Regions from separate parts of the Sporolactobacillus sp. BBK16-2 genome, predicted to be linked through region 2. Evidence: riboswitches for the same ligand, from Rfam matches in the RefSeq annotation. Region 2 holds a riboswitch; the other holds the start of a gene.
The links. Region 2 has a riboswitch for S-adenosylmethionine ahead of metK (methionine adenosyltransferase). Riboswitches for the same ligand answer to the same signal wherever they lie in the genome.
Positions count from the first base shown of each region.

Region 1: it holds a riboswitch for S-adenosylmethionine, as region 2 does, so the genes downstream of both, AC6F33_RS14055 (copper resistance CopC/CopD family protein) here and metK (methionine adenosyltransferase) in region 2, are expected to answer to the same signal.

Region 1 covers NZ_CM187611.1:2,837,728-2,845,916, forward strand. The annotation lists gene AC6F33_RS14055 (copper resistance CopC/CopD family protein) at 1-1,655, opposite strand, end outside; SAM riboswitch class I at 1,803-1,914, opposite strand; gene AC6F33_RS14060 (FbpB family small basic protein) at 1,966-2,124, opposite strand; gene AC6F33_RS14065 (MMPL family transporter) at 3,615-6,677, opposite strand; gene AC6F33_RS14070 (TetR/AcrR family transcriptional regulator) at 7,027-7,581, shown strand; gene AC6F33_RS14075 (LacI family DNA-binding transcriptional regulator) at 7,711-8,189, opposite strand, start outside.
Region 2 covers NZ_CM187611.1:2,421,997-2,430,185, reverse strand. The annotation lists gene AC6F33_RS12100 (ABC transporter permease) at 1-818, shown strand, start outside; gene tagH (teichoic acids export ABC transporter ATP-binding subunit TagH) at 833-1,627, shown strand; gene fbpA (Fur-regulated basic protein FbpA) at 2,042-2,218, shown strand; gene ytkD (RNA deprotection pyrophosphohydrolase) at 2,306-2,809, shown strand; gene pckA (phosphoenolpyruvate carboxykinase (ATP)) at 2,862-4,445, opposite strand; SAM riboswitch class I at 4,700-4,818, shown strand; gene metK (methionine adenosyltransferase) at 4,948-6,168, shown strand; gene tbcS (tetraprenyl-beta-curcumene synthase) at 6,335-7,402, shown strand; gene mnmL (tRNA modification radical SAM protein MnmL/YtqA) at 7,399-8,189, opposite strand, start outside.

The sequences.
Region 1 (8,189 bases), 420 kb from region 2:
TCTTTGACAACAAATCCCTTGCCAAGTTTCGCTAGCGGCACTTGGACTTGGGTTTCCCCCATATCCATGTCAATGCAGCGGATCTTTAAGGCAACCTGCTGTAAATTGTGCGCTCGTTTCCCTTGATCAAGCACATCTAAGTACAGCGTATTGGGGCCGAGTTTGAGCGGTTCAACGCGAAGTGTCAGTACATAGTTCTTTTCCTTAGCCCGTATCGTTTTTTTCGGATCTTCCAATACAGTCGGCGGATTGGTATTCTTTGTTGGTTTCCCATTGTTGAATTTTGCACTAAATCCCTCAAATGTGCCATCGTCGACCGCCGGTTTCGGGACAGGAGGAGAAACATTGGTCAATACAGCAGCAGCCAGTAAAACCGTCAGCCCGATCAGAAGCTCGCCCAGTACACTTTTCTTGAGAAAATCCCTCTGCTTCTTCACGCGCACGTTCGAATAGAGCGCAAACAGCAGCATGAGCAGCAGAAGAACCGCTTTTATGATGATGATCCAGCCATAAGTTGAGGTATATAATGCTCGAAATGACGTCAAGTGAATCAGCGTGCCGATCAAGCCGGTTAAAAAGATTACCCCAACTAAAAGAAGCGCAACGTTTGAAAAGCGATGCAACGTTTGCCAGTAGATCTTTTTTTGCTGCTCAGGAGAATCATTGTTTTTTACCGATCTGGGCAGGAAAAGCAGAAGGCAAAGTAAAGACCCAATCCAGATTGACGCGGCAGACAGATGCAGAAAGTCCGCAGCCACAGCCCAAACACGCAATTCCTGATCCTCAGTACCAGCGGCATGGCCGACAAATGCTTTGGACAAAGAAAAGACAAACAACAAGCCGATGAGCACCCATAAGAGTCCACGAACCGTTCGCTCGGATTGCGTGCGAAATAACCAGAAAAGAAGGGAGATGCACAGAATTAAACTACTGATTTGTAGGAACCATGGTGTACCGAATGAGGTCGTCAGCAACGTTTCGCCAACAGCTTTACCCGAAAACGCATGCAGCCAGTTCACATCAGCGTTACGTGTCACTTGAAGCGGCAGCGCGAGCAGAACGCCAAGCAGCAGAATCCCTGCGGCACTCCAAAGTGTTCGCCGCAGCGCCTTTTGGTTAAAAATCACTAGATTTCGTTCCGGATTGAAAAATTTCAGGAAGAACAGTATGCCAAAAAAGAAAGACAAACCAAGATAGATCAGCCATTGAATCACGAGTTGGTCCGCACCGGGAAGATCGCTCCGCGTATCACTGGAAGACTGCACATTTGCGGCACTTTCTTTCGGTTGTCCAACGTGAAAACCAATCGTTCCGTGAACGGCATGCCCATCTGCCGATACGACTTTCCAATTCATCCGGTAATAGCCGCTGGAAAGCTGCTTTTTTACACCATTTTCCAATACGCTTCGGTTCTTCTTGTTACGCTGCGCGTGATCTGTATCAACACGGCTGCCCTTTTGATTCAAAACCTCCAAGGTCAGAAAAGACGGTTGGATTTCTTCATTAAATTGAATCGTGACATTCTTAAGATTTCCGTTTACCTGTTGATTCTGAGCAGGGTTCGATTTCACAACAGAAGCGTGTGCCGATGCAAAACTAGCAAACATTAAAGGAAAAAAAATAAGAACGAGAAACGCACTAATTTTTTGTTTCATAGTTAATTAACCATCCGATCTTTCAGAATCATTGTTGTGCGTGGCCCCGCATGAAACAGCTAAAAAATTGCATCACGAAGAGCACAAAAGTCTGATCTAAAAAAAACAAGCCTAACGACGATGCGAAAGGTTTGCTGCGTTGGTTCTTTCTCATCTTCAAACACCATTCAGTGTTTCTGGAATGGACACCGTGCATGCATGCAAACATGTTGGTTGTCGGGGTTCATTGGGCCAGTCCCTCCCCCACTCTGGATAAGAATTCATATTCAATTCTCAACAAACACAGCACCCCGCCAAACTAGTCATCATTTTACCGAGTTTTACTTTGCGGCTTGCTGTTTTCCAATTTTGCCACACGCCTTCGGTCCAGTTTCGCCTCTAATGCTTGCATCACCGATTCTGTACTTAGCATTTCAGATATATTTTGCTGTACCAGCTTATTAAAAGACAAGAAACGCCTGCGCACCATGATCTTCCTCCTCTCATTATTATTCCAAGTATTATTATATGTTTTTGGTGTTTTTCACATTGTAATACAAATAGGAATCCGTATCAATAGTGATTTCTCAATAATGTCAATGTCTGCGAGACTATCCCCCTGACTTGCGATCAACAGAGACACTCCGCAGGCGTCCGAGCGCTTACTTCCGCAAGATGCGGAAGCTCCATTTTAGCCGCTTATCCCCGTTCAGCAAATCAAAGATCGTGAACTACATCGGGATTAAAATTCCGAGCTTCTAGTAACATCTCATACTTGCTTGGAACATCCAAGCAGCGGCTAAGTCTCTTTTACAAGTTAAGAAAGTATAGCGTTTTGCCTTGTCGGTACGACGATAAGGTCATAAGATTTGGTTGGGCGATCAGGTAAGCGTCCAATCCGAGAAATAAACGGAAAAATTCCGCTTAATTGGAAAATGAATGAAAAAATTGCTTAAATAGACGGAGAAATTCCGCTTATCAAATCGAAAAACATGAAAATGGAGGGTTTTTCTGTGTATAAGCGGAAAAATTACCCTTATACACCTGTGAAACAAGCGCCAGGATGCATATAACCGGAAAATCTCCGCTTATTTTATTCCGGCCGCGTTACTTAATTAAGGATCCCAATGATTTATTAGGAAACTTGGCTTCGCCAAGCCCCTGGCGAAGGCGAAGACTTAGTTGCGACGGCCATGGACGGACTAGTGTCCGGTGAGCCGCAGGACGCGGCGCTTTTTCGGACCGCTTACACTCGTTTCCTTTAAATGTTTTCTTATACTTTCCTACCAGTGTGAAACAGAAATGTCTGTTCGCGCACAAGCTTGATGATTCAAAACGGTATTTAGAGCAAATGAACTTTCGTATGTTTTTATATTCTGATTGACGCATTTGCATTGATAGGATTGCTTGAAGGATTTCTTCGACTTAAGTCATGTTTTTGCTTAAAGAAATTTTTGTACTTTCCACCAAATCGCGATTGGTGATCTGAAGACTCATGCTTTCAGCATCTTTAAGCCACGGATAGTCACGTTTTAGTGCTATTAAAAGATTATTTCAGAGCATAAGTAATCAAAAAAGTGGCTTTCGGATTATGTTCATACCGTTCGATCAGTATGTTTAGCATCTGATCCCAAACAAAACGGTTGTAGCCAAAGTTTCATTGGATGAATAGTTTTTGTTTTTTAGTGGGGTAGATTCATACGTTAAGCCCTTTTAAAGTCATCGTTTCACCTCTTTTCACAGCATAATAGCAGCACAAGCGTTCGCGCTTTCACTATGATTGAACCGGTTTCCAAACAAGAAAATGGAGACCCAAGGCGCTGATTCATCTCGGCAATGAATGGCCGAGTTTTCTCAGGCTGGTCTCCTTTATAAACGTTCTTAATCTTGGTACGAAAAAAAGATGTCTCATAGTCGCAGACCTTTGAGACACCTTCATTTTTTTATTTACATTTTAAAAGGATCAATTCGTAAAATTATTTATTCGCTCACTGATGACTCTGCGCTTCTTTTAAACTTCGGCGGAGAATCAAAGAGTGAAATCATCGCCGGGACAAAGATCGGAAGCATTATGAAGCAGAGTACGATCAGACCGGTAATTACAGCCGTTGCCAGCTCAATCAGCAGCACAATTCCTGACGGCATCAGTGTCGCGAAGGTTCCTCCAAGAATCACGAAGGCTGACAAAATTATGGTACCCACTCGTTTTGCGGCTTCGACAATCGCTTCCTTGCCTGACATCAGTGGATATTCCTTATAGCGTGCCAGCAGGAAGATGCTGTAGTCTACACCCAGAGCAACGATCACGATAAAGGCGAAGAATGGGACGAATGAAGAAATCCCCTCCAGACCAATCAGATTGATGAACAGAGCGTTCAAAACAAACATGGCCGCGTAGTATGCTCCCATTAGCGACACCGTGATAAACACCGGGATCCAGAAGGAGCGCATCACAACGATCAGCACGAGCAGCACGCCGATGAGTACAATAATCGTTAAGCGATTCAAATCTTTTGTCAGAACATTGTTTGTGTCATAGGTTGTCGAGCTTGGCCCGGAAACGGCTACCTTTGCATCAGCCAAAGTCGTTCCCTTCACTCCGTTATGCACCGTTGTATTCATGTGCTTGATTGTCGTTAAAGCTTGCTTTGAATACGGATCATTATCGAGAATCACCGTTATTTTGGAAATAGTCCGGTCTTTAGACATGAACGCATCCAATGCCTGCTGATACTGCTTATCTTTCAGTGCTTCATCCGGTATCGAGAAGTTTCGATTTGTATTAAGCTGTGAAAGGAAATCGTTGGTCTTTCCCAAGCCGCCCGATAGTTGATCCAATCCTTTATTCACATCCGCCAGCTTGTCGCTGAATGTATGGAACCCGTTAAGGCCATCTGCCAGCTTCTGCTGACCGGATTTCATTTGCCCCAGTCCGTCCGTTACCTGATCCATATTGGTGGCAATCTTTCCGATGCCTGAGGAGGCACTGTCAAGACCGCTTTTCGTTTTTTCAAGTCCTTCAGCCATTTTGGACAGGCCATCACTCATCTCAGACAGATGACTGTTCGCCGTTTTGAATCCGGTCGTTAGTGTAGTGTAGTTCTTGTTCAAAGCATCGATACCTTCCGGTGTGATCTTGGCCAACGATGCAGACAACTGATCGAAGCTCGCTTTTAGTCGGAGATAATTTTGATCACCGGCAACTCCCGGACTGCTGTCACCGAGCGCCGACGTCAACATTTGCATCTGCGCGAGTGCATTCTTGACGCCGAGCAGCGCCTTTGCAGTATCTTGATAACTGGTGCCCATTTTCGCATAGCCGGACTGCATCTGATCATAGTTATCGGCAAGTGTAGTCACAGCGCCGCTCATTTTTTCAAGATTCGTTTCAATTTGTCCGATCCCGTCACTGATCGTCTGTGATTGACCGGTACCTCCGATTCCATTTTGGATTTGCTTAAGTCCGCTGGTCAAGGCAGTCATGCCGTTCTCAAGCTTGGCTGTTCCATCGACCATCTTATTGACTTGAGAGAAGTCAGCAGAGCCAAGCTTTTTCTGAGCCGTTTTCAGACCGCCGCCGATTTGGTCAACACCCTTCCGCGTCGCGGACAATCCGTCTGTGACCGACTTCGTCTGATCGCCGATGTAAAACCCATTCACTTCTTGCCCCTGAGGTCTTGTTATGGAAGAAACTTGTTTTACACCTTTAATCTTTTCCAGCTGTCCGGTTAGTCGATCGATCGCCGCCAAAGATTCGTTATTATCTAAAGCTTTTTTATTCTCAATGACAACAGTGGCCGGCATTGCATTGCCTTTGCCAAAATGATCTGCCACAATATTCATGGCTTTAGAGGAAGGATAGCTGTTGCCAAGTTCGCCGATCGTATCAAAGTTTAATTTCTCCTGATAGAAAAATACGGCCGGAACAATAAGTACAGCCACCAGGATTACGGAAACAATCGGATGCCTGGTGGCGAGCGTTGCTGTTCTCGCCCACATCCTGTTCTCCCCATGTCCTTTATTATTTTTGGATGGCCAGAACAGCTTTTTGCCAAGCAGTTTCATCGCAAACGGCGTTAACGTGAGCATCTCGAGCAACAGGAACGCAACACCAATAACCACGACAATTCCCGACTGATAGATTGGCGATTGAGAGAATATAAGTGCTGCAAAAGCGATAAAGACAGTCAGGATACTGTAGACAATCGTTTTCCCGGCCGTTTGGTAGGTCGAGACAATCGCCTCATCAATGGACAATCCCTTTGACAGTTCTTCCTTAAACCGGTTAAACAGCAATATATTATAATCGGTGCCGATACCGAACAGGATCAGAATAAGCAGCATTTGCGTCAGACTTGTAAGCGGAAAGCCTGCTTTGTCAATCAGCTGCGCTGCAATCCCCATCGAGCATAGGTAAGAGAACATAACTGCAAGTAACGAAATGATCGGAGTTACAATGGATCGGAACATGATAACAAGGACAATTAAAATGAACAGAACGGTCAGTGCCGCACTCTTCTCAACCCCGCCCTGAGACGCTTTTAAATAGTCATTATTAATGAAATCCTCGCCGGTCAGGTAATGGGTGACCGTTACCTTGTCCAGTCGCTGATCGATGGCTTTCTTAATATCATCGATTTCTCGAGACTTTTTGTCTAACTTGAAGCTTACCATTACCGTTGTTTTGTCCTTCGAAATCAGCGAACTTTTCGCTTCAGGTATACGAAAAGGATCCATGATCTCGGCAACACCGAGCTTGTCTGCGTCATCACGGAATCGTTCTACACCCTGCTTGATTTGATTCAGCTCGTTATTGGAAATTTTATTCTTGTCATAAAAGACAACAAGATTATTGGTCCCCTTCGATTTTTCCATTTTACTCAATATGGCATCGGCTTGCACCGATGGGCTGTCTTCGTTTAATGCCTTCTGTCCTCGGTCTCTAAGAATGGCATTGATATCCGGCTGCAGCGCAACGAGCACGACCGTTGCAACAAGCCATAAGGATAAAATGACCCAGCGCGCTTTAATGATTCCTCTCACTTCTGATCCTCCCCGTAAAAACTAAATGAAATTCATCTGCTCGTGAGCACTACTCATAAACAGAATCGTCTTTTCTCTATCAAAATCGTGTATTCAAGCAGTTTGTTCATTTTATGGAAAGACAACGATCGTCAAATCCCCTATGGGTCATCGTTTAAATGCGTTCCTGACTTCTAAAAAACGCATAATTCTCCCTCCTGAAATTTATTGAACACAGTGTTGATTTAACATCATGTTGATAGTATAGTAAACGTAAAAGTCAAGTTCAATATGTAATTTTTCATTTTCTGTTATTGAATAAACAAGTACATCACGTATTGTTTAATAAATGAAGGAAAAGGTGAATCTGATGGCGGGTACCAAAAACAACAGACGAACTCACTATACGATCCAAGTGATCAAGGACGCTTTTTTATGCCTTCTAAGCACGAATGAGCTCTCCAAGATTACAGTTACTCAAATTTGCAGGGAAGCGGATGTCAATCGAGGAACTTTTTATTTGCACTTTGACGACCCGCTTGATTTATTCCATAAAATTGAAGCAGAGCTTGTCGATCAAATCAGACCAATTTTAGCCATGCGTCCGCAAGAACAGCTTCATGATTGGCTAAAAAGATTGATTATTATTTTAAAAGCTAACGAAGCAGTTAGCCGAATAATTCTGGCAAATTACCGTGACGGCATCATGATCAATGAGCTGTTTTCTGAAGTACAAGAACAAGCGATTGAGGAATTTAAAGAGGATTTTCATGAGCAGGACCCTCACATTCTAAAGTATTATTTTTCCTATTTTGTCAATGGTTCAATTAGCGCTATTTTAAGTTGGTTCGCAGATGAGGAAGATCAATCGATTGAGGGAATTACTAAAGCTTTAGCCAACGTCTTGTCGCGATCAACGGAATAATATAATTAAGAAATTGCAAAGAAAAAACCGATTTACAGAATCGGCGTGCCCTCCAGCATAAGCATTATTTATGCATTGGGTCAACCGAATAATGGTAATTATTGTTTTCAAGTGTTACCAGCACCTTTATTAATATCGATAGATTGGTAACGACTTAGTTGTACGTCCCTCTTTAAAAGCCACCGGCAAGACAACAGGATTTGGTATCTGCTCTTTATTTATAATTTTAAGCAGCATATCCACAGAGGATTCAGCCATTTCTTTAATGGGTTGCTTAATAGATGAAAGGGTTGTATCAAAGTTCTCAAAATATTGAAAAGCATCATAACCAATAATTTGGACATCTTCCGGAACGCGGATGCCCATTTTATTAAGTTCCCTAAGCAAAAGTAAGGTCGTTTGATCATTTACGACAAAGATGCCATCAATATGATGGTATTTACTGAAAAATTCACTAAAAAACATGGCGTAGTCATTAATCGGCTCTTTCTTTTCATAGACGACATAGTCACAATTCTTCTCTTTCGCACCATCGACAAAACCATTCTTTCTTTTCAAGGTGTCGTTCGGTTGTCGCGCCACACTGGCGATATAAGCGATTTTTTTAC
Region 2 (8,189 bases):
TTATTCGGGAGCAATGTAAAAGCTTATATTTAATCAGAAGATTGTCCCTTTATGAGTTGAAAAGTGAGAATACGAATAATTATTTAGGCATGGCATGGGTCGTTATTAATCCGTTGATTCAGATCTTTATTTATTGGCTGGTTTTTGGCAAAATATTGGGCAGAAGCAATGATATTCCCGTTGACAATGGGGTCCCAGCTCCTTATATTATCTGGTTGATTTCAGGAATTATTGTTTGGTTTTTGATCCAACCAGCCATTATCCAAGGGTCGAAATCGATTTATTCACGGATTCGCTTTATCGCTAAAATGAATTTTCCAATGAGTGCGATTCCAAGCTACGTGATTCTTGAAAAATTTTATCAGCATTTAATGATCACTGGAATTGTTATTGTGATTCTGCAATTTACACAGTTTAAAATCAGTATTTATATGATCCAGCTTCCTTATTTTATGTTTGCTGCGCTGGCTTTTTTGTTTTCGGTATCGCTGATCACTTCTACATTTTCAACGATCGTTCGCGATGTGCATCAGGTCTTGATTTCGCTCATGCGTATGATGTTTTATCTGACTCCTTTCCTATGGGAGCCTGCGCGTCTTGCAGATGCGGGTCTGCCTGACTTTTTCCAAAAAATCTTATTGCTGAATCCGATGTATTATCTTGTACAAGGCTACCGTTCTACACTGCTAGGCGCTTCTTGGTACGGGATTGATCACATCGGTTATACGGCGTATTTTTGGGGTTTTGTTCTTGTTGCCCTTATTTTCGGTTCATTTGTGCATCTGAAGTTCAGAGATCATTTCGTAGATTATTTGTAAGGAGATCTCCATTCATGGAAAAATCAGTCATTGTAAAAAATGTATCGAAAAAATATAAAATGTACGCGAAAAATTCCGAAAAAATTTTAGATTTGATTTCTCCTAAAGGTTACGGAAAATCGTTTTATGCGCTTCACGATATCAGCTTTGAAGCGAATAAAGGCGACGTTATCGGAATCATCGGTGTGAACGGATCGGGAAAATCAACGCTGTCTAATATTATTGCCGGAATTATTCCTCCCACATCTGGATCGGTAGAAATTCATGGTGAAGCGGCACTGATCGCGATCCAGTCGGGCTTGAAGAAAGAGCTGACCGGCCGGGAAAATATTGAATTAAAATGTCTGATGCTTGGTTTTGATAAAAAGCAGATTGTGGAGTTGACGCCGCAGATTATTGAATTTGCTGATATCGGCGATTTTATAGATCAGCCGGTGAAGACCTATTCGAGCGGAATGCGTTCACGCCTCGGATTTGCGATTTCCATTCATATCGACCCGGATATTCTTGTTATTGACGAAGCATTATCTGTCGGAGATCAGACATTCGCGGACAAATGCCTGGATAAAATGAACGAATTTAAAGAAAAAGGAAAAACCATTTTCTTCATCAGCCACTCAATCAGCCAGATGAAGAAATTTTGTGAAAAGGCGCTCTGGGTTCAATACGGACATGTGGAACAATATGGTCTGATGTCAGAAGTAATGCCTGAATATGAGGCATTTATTAAGAAGTACAAAAAGATGACTAAGAAAGAAAAGAAAGCTTTTCAAGAAAATGTGCGAAAAAGCCGAATAGTGAATGCGTGAGTAGGAAAGGAAGCTGTGCTTTGCCGATACAACGACAAAGAGCAGCTTCTTTTAATACAGATTTTTATCGTTTCAAGCAAAAAAAATCCGCAAATCGATGCGGATTTAACTAAAAGTGAATTGGGGTTAGGGTTATTCATACTATTGCCATATTTTTCTGTTGCTAAACATTTTTTTGAAAAAATGATTGCAAGTACTCGATTAAATTTTTTTAGATACGTAAAGATATATTGTAAGCGCTTTTATTGTATAATAGTGTTTAAAAATATCAGTGCTGGGCATGATGAATGGGCTATGGATTAAATCAAACAAATCATTCGTCTGAAATAAGACGTGTTCACGTGGAAAGGGGGCAGAAATCATGATTGAACAAACAAAATGTAAACGCTTGCTTAATTGTGATTTCGTTCATTCATGAATCGTATCAATTTGTTGAGAAGGGCTGTTGAAAACCGAAAGCAATACTTGATTCGCGAGTTAAGAAAAAATTTCGTGACAAAAGAGTCCGATCAATTAAATGAATGGACACTGTCCGATCTGGAAAACGAATGGAAAAATTATAAAAAAAGATGCGAAGAAGAAATTGGTTAAAAATAAAAATCTTGTGGGGAATGTGAACCATTATTTGTTAAAATAGGTTTGAAGCTCGCAGAACGCAGGTGCGGAGGTAATGACCGAATGAATCAATATCCTAGTTTTCCGGATTTTTATGGAAATAAAGTAACCCTAGCTCTTTCATCAACTCCCTTTTCGGCCGATCCAAGACATGTTTGGGTTATTTGTAAATTTCACTGTCAATGGCTGCTTACCATGCATTCAAGGAGGGGACTTGAATTTCCCGGAGGCAAAGTAGAGTCTGGAGAACGCCCGGAGGAAGCGGCGAAAAGAGAGATCTTTGAAGAAACCGGCGCGCATGTAGCGAATCTCTATTTTATTGGACAATACCAAGTAGATGGGCGAGACGAACCAATAGTTAAGAATATCTACTTTGCGGAAATTGATCAAATAACCCTGAAAAAGGATTATTTAGAGACAGACGGACCGAGACTGATCAGCAATCTGCCTCACTCAATTAAGAATCGGAGACAGTATAGTTTTTTGATGAAAGACCAAGTGCTTGAGCTGTCGATGAAGGCAATCAGGCAGAAGCAATGGACGCTCGTGTCCGAAGTACACATTTAAGACTTTGGCACTAAAAAAGGCTCCCTCCAAAATTGGAGGGAGCCAGCTGTTTTTAGTGGACATTAGGCCCAGCGTTGCGGATGTTCTCAGGTGCTTGACGGAATTGCTGGAAGTTCGTTTGGAATTTTTGAGCCAGCTGTATTGCAGCATGCTCATACGCAGCTGGATTAGTCCATGTTTTCCATGGCATAAGCACCTGATCAGGTACACCAGGACATGTTTGCGGAATATGCAATCCGAAAATCGGATCCGTGACTATATTTTTCTTGTCAAGACGTTCATTTAAAGCTGCATAAACCATTTGCCTTGTATAACTGAGCTTCATTCGTTTACCGAGCTCGTAGGGTCCCCCAGTCCATCCGGTGTTAATCAGATAAGCGCTTACATTGTTTTGTTTTATAAATTTTCCCAAAAGTTCAGCATAGGTGACTGCCGGAAGCGGCATAAACGGGGCCCCGAAGCATGTGGAAAAAGTTGGTTCAGGAGTTACAATTCCGCGCTCGGTGCCGGCCAATTTACTCGTGTAACCTGAGAGGAACTGATACATTGCCTGATCCGGTGACAGTATACTAATTGGCGGGAGAACGCCGGATGCATCGGCTGTCAGAAAAATAATCGCGTTTGGATGCCCTCCGACGCTTGGAAGAACTGCATTTGCAACCTTTTGCAGTGAATAGGCAGCACGCGTGTTTTCCGTAAGTGCGGTACTGAAATAATCGGGTTTGCGCTGATCCTGAGAAATGACGACGTTTTCAAGTACTGTACCGAATTGGATGCTGTCATAAATTTGCGGTTCATTCTCTTGAGTCAGCCGAATCGTTTTTGCATAGCATCCTCCTTCAAAGTTAAACACACCGTTACTTGACCAGCCGTGTTCATCGTCCCCAATCAACTGTCGGTCAGGCACATTGGAGAGCGTTGTCTTTCCGGTGCCGGACAAACCGAAAAAAAGAGTTGTGTTGCCGTTTTCGTCTTGATTTGCAGAGCAATGCATCGGCATCACTCCTTTTTGCGGCAATAAATAATTCATTACAGTAAATACGGATTTCTTGATTTCTCCGCCATATTCGGTGCCCCCGATTAATACAATACGGTATTTCATGGAAATAATAATAAATGCTTCGGAACGCGTACCATCAGTCAATGGATTTGCTTTAAAACCGGGTGCAGATAAAACAGTGAATTCTGCTTGATGATGTCCAAGCTCCAAATCAGAGGGTTCAATAAACAATTGGCGGCAGAAGAGATTTTGCCAAGCATACTCATTAATAACTTGAATCGCCAGACGGTAATTTGGGTCAGCCCCGGCAAAACCTCGAAACACATATTTCTCTTGCTGTTTACTTAAATAGGTAGCAAGCTTTTCGTAAAGATTTAAAAAAGCGTTTTCATTTATGTGCTGACTTCTATCCCAGTCAACCGTGTCACGTGTAACATGATCTTTGACAATAAATCTGTCTTTTGGAGACCGTCCCGTATATTTCCCGGTCGTTACGGCTAGTGCTCCGTTATTTACTAAAATGCCTTCATTTTTTCTCAATGCATGTTCAATAAGTTCAGGAACAGATAAATTAATGAATGGAGTTCCGGTACTGAGCAATTCAGAGATTGGGGTTTCCAAAAAAGCACGATTCATGAGAACATCCCTTTCTTTGTGAAATTGATCACTCATTCTTTATTGTATAACACATTGTAAATATTGTTACCTACTAATATTGTAAAGATGGTTCAGATATTCCGCAATCATAAAGAGATAATAATTCGAAATTTCCATATGATTTTGTTTCGTTTTGAGTATCTTTAAATGAATTGATTTACACGCTTGAAAACAAAGGAACTTTCATTGACAATTTTAATTCCCTGCGTTAAGATGGGGATTATACACGGCTGCTCTTATTCCGAGTAGGCAGAGGGACAGGCCCGATGAAGCCCGGCAACCGGCCGAATAACGGTACGGTGCTAACCTGCAGAGAAAAGAGAGAATGATCTCTTTCCCCTGATAATAAGAGGCGCGCGATAAGAATCGGCCTATCCATAATTGGAGCGGGCTTTTTTCATGCCTTGAAAACAAAAGCAGAGGGATCGGGTACCGTTGACACCATTTTGTATATAATGTTTGAAAGGCAGGGTGAAGGAAAATGACGAAGAAGTATTCAAGAAGATTATTCACTTCTGAATCGGTAACTGAGGGTCATCCGGATAAAATTTGTGACCAGATTTCAGACGCGATTCTTGATGAACTGCTGAAGGGGGATCCTAACGCCAGGGTCGCATGCGAAACAGTCGTTAATACCGGACTTGTCCTTGTGACTGGTGAAATATCCACTTCCACCTACGTGGATATTCCGAAAGTCGTTCGTCAGACGATTAAAGAGATCGGCTATGACAACGCGAAATATGGTTTTGACGCATCGAACTGTGCGGTCATGACTTCAATCGAGGAACAGTCGGCTGATATTGCTCAAGGCGTCGATAAGGCGCTTGAAGCGCGTGAGGGAACGATGTCGGAAGATGAAATTGAAGCGATTGGTGCCGGGGATCAAGGACTGATGTTTGGATTTGCTGTCAATGAAACACCAGAACTGATGCCTCTTCCCGTATCACTTGCTCATAAATTAGCGAAGAGACTGGCTGATGTCCGGAAAGACAAAACGATCGGCTATCTTCGCCCGGATGGAAAGACCCAGGTCACGGTTGAATACGATGAAGAGGGCCATCCGGAGCGTATCGATACGATTGTGATTTCGGCACAGCACGATCCAGAAGCGACTGAAGCGCAAATCAAGAAGGACATTCATGAGTTTGTCATTGATCCGACTGTTCCGGAGAAATTGATTGACGAGAAGACGAAATTCTTTATCAATCCGACCGGACGCTTTGTCATCGGCGGGCCTCAAGGGGATGCCGGCTTGACCGGACGAAAAATTATTGTTGACACGTACGGCGGATACGCACGGCATGGAGGCGGCGCTTTCTCAGGAAAAGACGCAACGAAGGTCGACCGCTCCGCTTCTTACGCGGCAAGATATGTGGCGAAGAATATTGTCGCGGCAGGTCTCGCAGAAAAGTGCGAAGTGCAGTTTGCCTATGCCATCGGTGTTGCAGAGCCGGTATCTATTTCGGTTGATACGTTCGGTACAGGGCAGGCAACTGAAGAACAGCTCGTTCAGCTGATTCGCCGTAACTTTGATCTCCGCCCGGCAGGCATCATTAAAATGCTTGACTTGCGCAGGCCGATTTATCGCCAGACGGCGGCGTACGGACATTTTGGACGTACAGATGTCGAACTTCCTTGGGAGAAGACGGACAAAGCAGATTTGCTGAAAAAGCAGATTCTTTCAGATTTCCAGACTCATTGAGCATGTATACCCAAAAAACGTTTTTTACGCCTACCGGCTGTGAAAAGCGTTTTTTTTATAGACAAGATCGCATAAGCAGAATGATCGTTTGCTATAATAGATGGTAAGTAAGGAGATTGCCCGAACGAAATCAAGTAGAAGAGCGTCTCTACAGGGAGGCAAAACGATGACTGTACCGTCCAGACCGATTAAATTAATGGCACAAATATATAGAAAAGTGCTTCCCGAAGTACATCGCGATCTTGCAAAATGGAAGAAGCGAGCTGAAGAAATTCCCGATGCAGAATTGCGCAGACAGGCACTCGCAAGTATTGAAGCGAAAACATTTCACTGTGAAGGCGGATCCATTTACAGCCTTCTAGCTGAGGGACAAATGAAGGAGATCATTTCATTCATTGTCGCTTATCAAACGATCAGCGATTATTTGGACAACTTATGTGATCGAAGTATTTCGCTTGATCCGGTTGACTTTCGTTGTTTGCATCACTCAATGCTGAACGCATTGACTCCGGGTGCCGAGCCAGAGGACTATTATAAACACCGCGGCAGCTGCGATGATGGAGGGTATCTTCAAGGACTTGTGTCTGAATGCCAAAATGTACTTGGCCAATTATCGGCGCTGAAACTTATTCAGCCTGCGCTCCATGAGTTAGCCGGTTTTTATTGTGATCTTCAAGTGCATAAACACGTGAAAAAAGATCAGCGTGTCCCTCGGCTCGTCGAATGGTTTCAAAAAAATAAAGCCCATCTCCCTGAGATGAGCTGGTATGAATTCGCCGCGTGCTCCGGATCAACACTGGGCATCTTCTGCATCGTTTCCTATGCAGCATCACGCGGGAGTGAAATGGCGCAGCTTGTGGTTCGGATCAAGGACAGTTATTTTCCTTGGGTTCAAGGGCTCCATATTTTAATGGATTATTTTGTCGATCAAGAAGAAGACCGGATTGAAGGCGATTTGAATTTCTGCTCCTATTATTGCAGCAATGAGGAAATGATCAGTCGCTTCAAGCACTTCATTGAAGAAGCAGATACGGCAATTGAGAATATGCCGGATAAAAATTTTCACAAAATGATTAACCGCGGCTTGCTTGGTATCTATCTTGCTGATCGAAAAGTCGCACGGCAGCGTAATGTTCGCGTGCTTGCACGAAAACTGATCTGCAGATCAGGAGCCAGCGGCTTGTTCTTCTTTGTTAATGGGTGGCTTTATCGCAGAATCAGCCAGAGTATTTAGTCCCTAGCTGATTGTTCAGCAACTGAGTGGGCAAGTTTGCCTTGCCAGCTGTCTCGCCTTGCCAGCTCATCATCAATCGCGTCTAGAACTTCCCATTTATTCAGACTCCACATTGGTCCGACCATTAAATCAGCGGGTCCGTCGCCTGTTAATCTATGAATGATCATATCGGGCGGAAGAATTTCCAGCTGATCACAGACAAGATTGACGTACGTTTTAAAATCAAGGAATTGAAGCAAGCCTTTTTCATATTGCTTGACCATAGCTGTTTTTTTTAACAGATGGAGCAAATGTATTTTAATTCCTTGAACGTCAAGTCTTGCAACAGCTTTTGCTGTCTCAAGCATCATTTCCGGCGTTTCACGCGGCAGTCCGTCGATAATATGAACGCATACCGGAATATTGTGCTTACGGAGCTTCTCAACTCCTTCGACAAAACAGTCATAATCATGCGCTCGATTGATGAGGCGGCCGGTTTCATCGTGTACCGTTTGCAGTCCGAGTTCAAGCCATAGGAATGTGCGCTTGTTTAATTCGGCAAGATAGTCGACGACGTCATCAGGAAGGCAGTCCGGGCGAGTTGCAATTGAAAGTCCGACGACACCTTCTTGTTCCAAGATCACTTCATAGCTTTCGCGAAGCACGTCAACAGGTGCGTATGTGTTCGTAAAAGCTTGAAAATAGCCGATGTATTTGTCGGCGTGCGGCCACTTCTTTTTCATCTGTTCTTTAATCGTGGTGAATTGAGTCGTTAAGTCATCTCGGCGACTGCCTGCGAAATCGCCAG